Linked DNA regions of Methylosinus sp. H3A. The protein of the gene in region 1 interacts with the protein of each later gene in a pairwise test. Links are inferred from orthologs where the notes say so. Each region holds a gene or a part of one and is shown on either strand. Other genes may lie near its edges.

The links.
Region 2: the proteins of IY145_RS16840 (region 1) and rlmB interact in binary tests that used the Escherichia coli proteins (3 or more experiments, as listed by UniProt). The link is inferred for Methylosinus sp. H3A from one-to-one orthologs.

The regions. Positions count from the first base shown.
Region 1 is NZ_JADNQW010000005.1:2,977,981-2,981,178, forward strand. What follows is about bases 135-3,129. They hold IY145_RS16840 (NAD(P)H-hydrate dehydratase), read left to right. Parts: upstream 135-857; coding sequence 858-2,402; downstream 2,403-3,129. Other genes in these bases: IY145_RS16835 (thioesterase II family protein), read right to left, coding at 135-626; IY145_RS16845 (acyltransferase family protein), read left to right, coding at 2,786-3,129. Also shown: more of IY145_RS16835, read right to left, coding at 1-134; more of IY145_RS16845, read left to right, coding at 3,130-3,198. UniProt on the Escherichia coli protein: Bifunctional enzyme that catalyzes the epimerization of the S- and R-forms of NAD(P)HX and the dehydration of the S-form of NAD(P)HX at the expense of ADP, which is converted to AMP.
Region 2 is NZ_JADNQW010000005.1:3,078,601-3,081,795, forward strand. The notes cover bases 103-3,094. They hold rlmB (23S rRNA (guanosine(2251)-2'-O)-methyltransferase RlmB), read right to left. Parts: upstream 2,018-3,094; coding sequence 1,187-2,017; downstream 103-1,186. Other genes in these bases: IY145_RS17245 (LysR substrate-binding domain-containing protein), read left to right, coding at 103-793; IY145_RS17250 (hypothetical protein), read right to left, coding at 790-1,092; IY145_RS17260 (4-(cytidine 5'-diphospho)-2-C-methyl-D-erythritol kinase), read right to left, coding at 2,014-2,880. In the rest of the region: more of IY145_RS17245, read left to right, coding at 1-102; IY145_RS17265 (SAV_2336 N-terminal domain-related protein), read right to left, coding at 3,130-3,195. UniProt on the Escherichia coli protein: Specifically methylates the ribose of guanosine 2251 in 23S rRNA.

The DNA of each region.
Region 1 (3,198 bases):
TCCAGCGTGGCGGCGGCGGAGGTCTCGATCGACCAGGCCGCGAGCCGCTCCTCCTCGATCTCGTCGTCGAGGCCGCCGAAAACATGCAGGCCGACATCGAGCGGCGCGCGGTCGAATGGTCGAAAGCTCGCGCAAATTCGGACATCGGCACCGAGTAGATCGAGCGTCATCCGCAGCAGCTCCGGATGCTCGAACACATCCACGGGCGTGCCGTTCATTTTTTTCAGCTCTTCGAGCAGGGCGTCGTCGGTTTGCAGTCGCGCGAGCCTTTCTTCGTTGCGTCGGGTCGGCGCCGCGCAGCAGGCGAGAAGGAGCGCTCTCGCGCTCCGCTCGCGGCGGTCGCGCAAACGATGCGCGCAGCCATAGGCGAGCAGCGCCCCCATGCTGTGTCCGAAGAAGGCGTAATTCGCAGGAAGCGCGCCCGAGAGCTCGTCGCTCAGACGATCGACCAGCGTCTCGTAATCATCGATCAGCCGCTCCGTGATTCGCGAGCCGCGTCCGGGAAGCTCGACCGGCTCGACGTTTATCCAATCGGGCAGACGCTTGCGCCAGCGGATATAGGTCGTGGCGCTGGCTCCGGCGCAGGGGAAGCAGAAAAGCGTCAAAGGTTTGGAGTCGCAGAACATGGGCGATCTGGTCCTGTCGTCTCGCCTCTGACGGAGGGGCGCGCCGGGCTCGCGCCCCCGGGATGATTCGGGCGCGCGCCACGACGGCGCCGCGCCGAGAGAACGAAAGCCATGCCGAAGAAGACGTTTCGGCGGGGCCGAACGCGTCAAAAAAGCGCGGGCCTCGGCCGGAGACCGGCGCCGCGCGGAAAAGGCGTTGCGGAGCGATGCGCCTTCGGCCACCATCGCGCCATGCCGCTCGGACCCTATCCGCCCGAACTTCTGACCACCGCGCAAATGGCCCGCGCCGATCGCCTCACCATAGAGAGCGGCGTCGCCGGCATGGCGCTGATGGAGAAGGCCGCCGCCGCCATCGCCGCCGCGGCCACCGCCTTTCTGGTGAAAACGGCCGGGCGGCGGGTGCTGGTGCTCTGCGGTCCGGGCAATAATGGCGGCGACGGCTATGTCGCCGCGCGCATATTGCGCAGCCAGCGCTTCAAAGTGCGCGTCGCCGCCCTCGCGCCGCCCGACACTCTGCGCGGCGACGCGCGTGAGGCGGCGGCGAGCTGGGACGGCCGCGTCGAGGATGCGGTCACCTGCGATTTTCAGGGCGTCGACCTCGTCATAGACGCGCTGTTCGGCACCGGCCTCGCGCGCGATCTAGACGGCCCCGCGGCCGATCTGATTCGGCGCCTCAACGCCTGGCGCGAGGAGACGAAGCAGAAGATCATCGCCATCGACATTCCCTCCGGCGTCGATGGCACGAGCGGCGCCATTCGCGGCGTCGCGGTGCAGGCCGATTCGACGGTCACCTTCTTCCGCCTCAAATGCGGTCATCTGCTGCTGCCGGGTCGGCTGCGCTGCGGAACCATCTCCTGCGCCCATATCGGCATCAGGTCGAATGTGCTGGAGAAAATCCAGCCGCAGACTTTCGTCAACGAGCCGGCCGCCTGGCGCGACGCTCTGCGCCTGCCGAGCGTCGAGGGCCATAAATATGCGCGCGGCCATGCGGTGGTCGTCTCCGGCGGCGCCGCGCATACGGGGGCGGCGCGGCTCTCCGCGCTGGCGGCGCTGCGCGGCGGCGCCGGGCTCGTCACTCTGGCGACGCCGCAGGAGGCCTTCGCGGTCAATGCGCCGGCGCTGACCTCGGTGATGCTGCGAGTCGCCGACGGACCCGCCGGTCTATCCGCCCTTCTCGAGGACAAGCGCAAGAATGTCGTCGCTCTGGGGCCTGGCCTCGGCGTCGGCGAGGCGAGCTGCGCTCTGGTCGAGACCGCGCTCGCCCCATCCGCCGAGCGCCGCGCCGTGGTGCTCGACGCCGATGCGTTGACGAGCTTCGCGCTCGCGCCGGACCGCCTGCGCGAAGCGATTCGCACGGCGCCCGGACCCGTGACGCTGACGCCGCATGGCGGCGAATTCGCGCGGCTCTTTCACGGCCAGCGCTGGGAGAAGACGATCAGCGGCGCGCCCATCTCCAAACTCGAGCGCACGCGTGACGCCGCGCGCGACATAGGCGCGGTCGTCGTGCTCAAAGGGCCGGACACGGTCGTCGCCGCGCCGGACGGGCGGGCCTCCATCACGCCGGCGGCCTCGCCCTGGCTCGCCACGGCCGGCTCCGGCGACGTTCTCACGGGAATTGTCGCCGGACTGCTGGCGCAAGGTATGGAGCCCTTCGCAGCCGCCTCCTGCGCGGTCTGGATGCACGCCGCGGCAGCGGATGACTTCGGCCCGGGCCTCATCGCCGACGACATCATCGACCGTTTGCCGGCGGCGTGGCGTCGGCTCGTTGCGATCTGATTCTTGCCCGCTTCATCCGCTCCTGACGCATCGACTCTTGGAAGGCGCCGTAAGGGATTGCGCCGAATTGACGCCGCCGCGGCGCGCCTCGATCATGATCCGAACGATTTCATTTCGGATATTTCGATGCTTTCATTGCCGACATGGCGAGGACGCCGGATGCGCAGGACATTCGGCGGACATGAATATCGGACGGGCCAAGCTGACGTAGACATACCGCGTTCGACCCTCCCATTTCTCCTCGCGCCGACAATCGTCGCGCGCCTCTTTTCATCTGACGGTTGCGGCAATGCGGCTCGGCTCTTTGTGAAAGCCGCGGAGCCGTATGACCGAGGTCGTCGACGATGGCGGCATTTCGGCGAAGCGATTTGCGGAGTCGCGCGATGAGCCACGCCATTGCCGAGCGGAGCGCTTCGGCAGACGCCTCGGTGCCGGCGACGCGGCATTGGCCCGAGATCGACGGGCTGCGAACGATCGCGGTCGTCTCCGTTCTCCTGTTTCATCTCGACCATCGTCTTCTCGAAGGCGGCTTCGTGGGCGTCGACGTGTTCTTCGTCATATCGGGATTTCTGATCACGACGCTTCTCGTCGGCGAGATGGACGAAGGGCGATTCCGCATTCTAGACTTCTATCGGCGTCGCGTCGCACGAATCGCGCCAGCCGCGCTTTTCGTCGTCGCAGGCAGCATTCTCGTCGGCGCCTTCGTCTATTCGGCGCAGGATTTCGCCTCGCTCGGCGCAAATAGCCTCGCCGCGGTGCTCGTCGTCGTCAATCTGAAGCTTCTCATGCAGGGCGA
Region 2 (3,195 bases), 100 kb from region 1 along the record:
CGTGACGCATGGCGCCGTGAGCCGGCAGATCGCTTTGCTCGAGGACTGGCTCGGGCGCGCCTTGTTCGAGCGCGATCGTGGACGCCTGCGGCCACTCGATGAAACGCGCCAATTCGTCGCCGTCGTCACCGATTGCTTCGAGCGGATGGACGCGGCTCTGGGGCGCGTCAAGACCGCGCGGCGGCGTCTCAAGGTTTTCGCTCATGCGTCTTTCGCAATGTATTGGCTGGTGCCGAGGCTCGAACAATTCTACGCGCAAAATCCGGACGTGGACGTGCATGTGCAGACGCGGCAGACCGGAGAAGATCCCGCTTCGTCCTTCTTCGATGTCGCGATCATGCGCGGCGCAGAGCAGATCGGCAATTGGGAAGGCTCTCCTGTTCTACAGGAGAGCCTCACTCTATTGACGACGCGCGATCGTGCCGTGTCGCTCGCCGCGCGCGGCGCCGCGGCCTTGATGGGCGAGACATTCGCCGTCAGCGACACGCGGCCAGGCGAGATCGAGCGATGGCTCGAGATCGCCGGCCTGCCGCCGCTGCAGAAGTGGCGCGAGCGCCGCTTCGGGCATTTTCATACGGCGATCATGGCGGTTCTCAATGGCCAGGGGATCACTGTCGGGCCGATCGAATTGACCGGCGGCAAAGTCGCCGCCGAGGGGCTGCTCGCGGCGCCTTTCCCGCAGATCGTCGCGGCAGGGCCGCGCCATATCGCCTATATCGATCCGCAATCGGAGAGTTATCCGATCGCCAAGCGCTTCGTCCTCTGGCTGCGCGACGAAGCGGGCGCGATCTAATAGACGAATTTCGACGTCGTCCCACGGCCGCGCGGGGCGGGGCCGCTCTGTGCGCCCGACTTGCCCTCCACGCCCGGCGCGCCGGCGGCGAGCGCGCTCGCGTCCAGGGCCAAGGCCTCGTTCTGGTCGATGAAGCCGGAGCGGCCTTCGAAGGATTTTTGCGTCACCGTGCTCGGCGTCACATTCTGTCCGACGGCGGGGCCGGATGTGCGTCCGCTCTGAGTCGGCTGCTCGGCGATCGCCGCCGCGCCGCCGAGAATCAGAACGAGGCTCGTCCAATAGAGCGCGGACTTGCGCATGGCGTGTCTCCTCTCGCCGGAAATCGATCCGCCCCCTCGAGAAGCCCTACATCGAACCGCATCTCGAATCGGCAAGCGGAGGCGTTCTAAAGGCTCACCCGAGCCGCAGGCGCAGCGCCATCAGCGCGGCGGCGCAGGCGTTGGAGACATTGAGGCTCTTGATCGGCCCCGGCATGTCGAGCCGCGCCAAGAGATCGCAGCGCTCGCGCGTGAGGCGCCGCAGGCCTTTGCCTTCGGCGCCGAGCACCAGCGCCAGCGGCCTGCGCAGAGGGTTCGCCTCCAGCGGCTGCGGCCCCTCCGAATCGAGTCCGACGATCAGAAAATCGCGCGCGGCCAATTGCTCGAGCGCGCGGGCGAGATTGACGACGGAGACGATCGTCACATGCTCGAGCGCGCCCGAGGCCGCTTTGGCGAGGACGCCGGTGAAATCCGGACTGTGGCGCTCGGTCACGACCAGCGCGTCGACAGCGAAGGCCGCCGCCGTGCGCAGTATGGCGCCGACATTATGCGGATCGGTCACTTGATCGAGGACCAGAACCAGGCCGCTTTTCGGCTCTATGTCGGCGATATCCGCCTCGGGCAGGGGGCGCGCCTCGAGCATCAATCCCTGATGCACGCTCTCCTCGCCGAGTCGCTGCGACAGCGCCCGCGCATCGACGATCTTCGGCGTGAGGCCGGCGGCGGCGGCGAGCGGCGCGATGCGCTCGGCGGCGCCTTCCGTCGCATAGAGCGTCAGCAATTTGCGCCTTCCGGCGACGAGCGCCTCGCGCACCGCATGGGCGCCATAGAGCACGACGATATCGCCGGCGGGACGGCGGAAGGGCGCCTCCTCGCTCGCAGTCTGGCGCGGGGGAGGGCGGCGGCCGCGGTCTTTCCCATCGCGGCTCTGGTGGTCGCGGTCCTTGCCGGCGGGCGGGCGGCTCATCGCAGCACCGCGGTCTTCACCCACCAGCCCTTATGCTGGCGGCGGATGACGGCGGCGGCGCGGGCGGCCGCCTGGCGGGTCGAGAACAGAGCGAAGCAGGTCGCGCCGGAGCCGGACATTCGGGCGAGCCGGCAGCCTTTGGCGGCCGACAGCACCGCGAGCGCGTCGACGATGACCGGCGCCTCAACGCAGGCGGCGTCTTCCATATCGTTGCGGCCTCTGCGCAGCGCAGCCGCTATCCCTTCCGTGCCGAGCGCTGCGGAAATGTCGGGGTGAGGCGCGGCGCCCGTCGTCTCGCCCGCAGCGAGGTCGAGGCGGGCGAAGACGCCGCGCGTCTCCACCGGCGCGCCGGGGTTGATCAGCACGGCGGGGAGCGGCGGCAGGCCGAGCGGCTCGCCGATCGTCTCGCCCCGGCCGAGCATGTAGCGCGCGCGGGGCGAGAGGCAGACGGGCACGTCGGAGCCGGTGGCGCGGGCGGCCTCGAGCAGACGGGGATCGTCGATGGAGATTCCATTGGCCTCGGCCAGCAGGCGCAGCGCCGCGGCGGCGTCCGAGGAGCCGCCGCCTACGCCGGCCGCGACCGGCAGATATTTGGTGAGATGGAACGCTCCGAGGCGCAGACCGGGGACGCGCTCGGCGAGACGATGGGCGGCGCGCAGCACGAGATTGTCGGCCTCCGCGCCAGCGGCGGCGGCGGTGGGGCCGTCGACGGCGAGCGAAAGCGTCTCTCCCGGCGCGAGATGCAGGGCGTCGCCGGCTCCGGAGAAGGCGACGAGGCTCTCGAGCTCGTGATAGCCGTCGGCCCGGCGGCCGAGAATGTGAAGGGTCAAATTGATCTTGGCGGGGGCGCGCGTCGCGAGCATGGAGTCCCGTGTCTCGGGTGGATCGATCCGGGCGCGCCGGAGGCGGGCGACAGATGCGCCGGCCTCGCCGGCCCTGTCAAGGACGGCGCCCCGGACCGCAGGGCGAATGGGCGAGGGCTTGCTCGTCCTTCGAAGACGCCCGCTGCGCGCCTGATCGCCGCCGCCGACTGCCTAGACCGACAATTCGGCGAAAATTCGTCTGCTCGTCGCCGCAGACTGCGCTGTGTTTGCCCTGGCGTGCGTTGAGGCTCAGGCGGGAATGGACGGCGACGCGTCCTCCCTATCCGACGCGGCGATCGTCTCCCGCCACAGCTC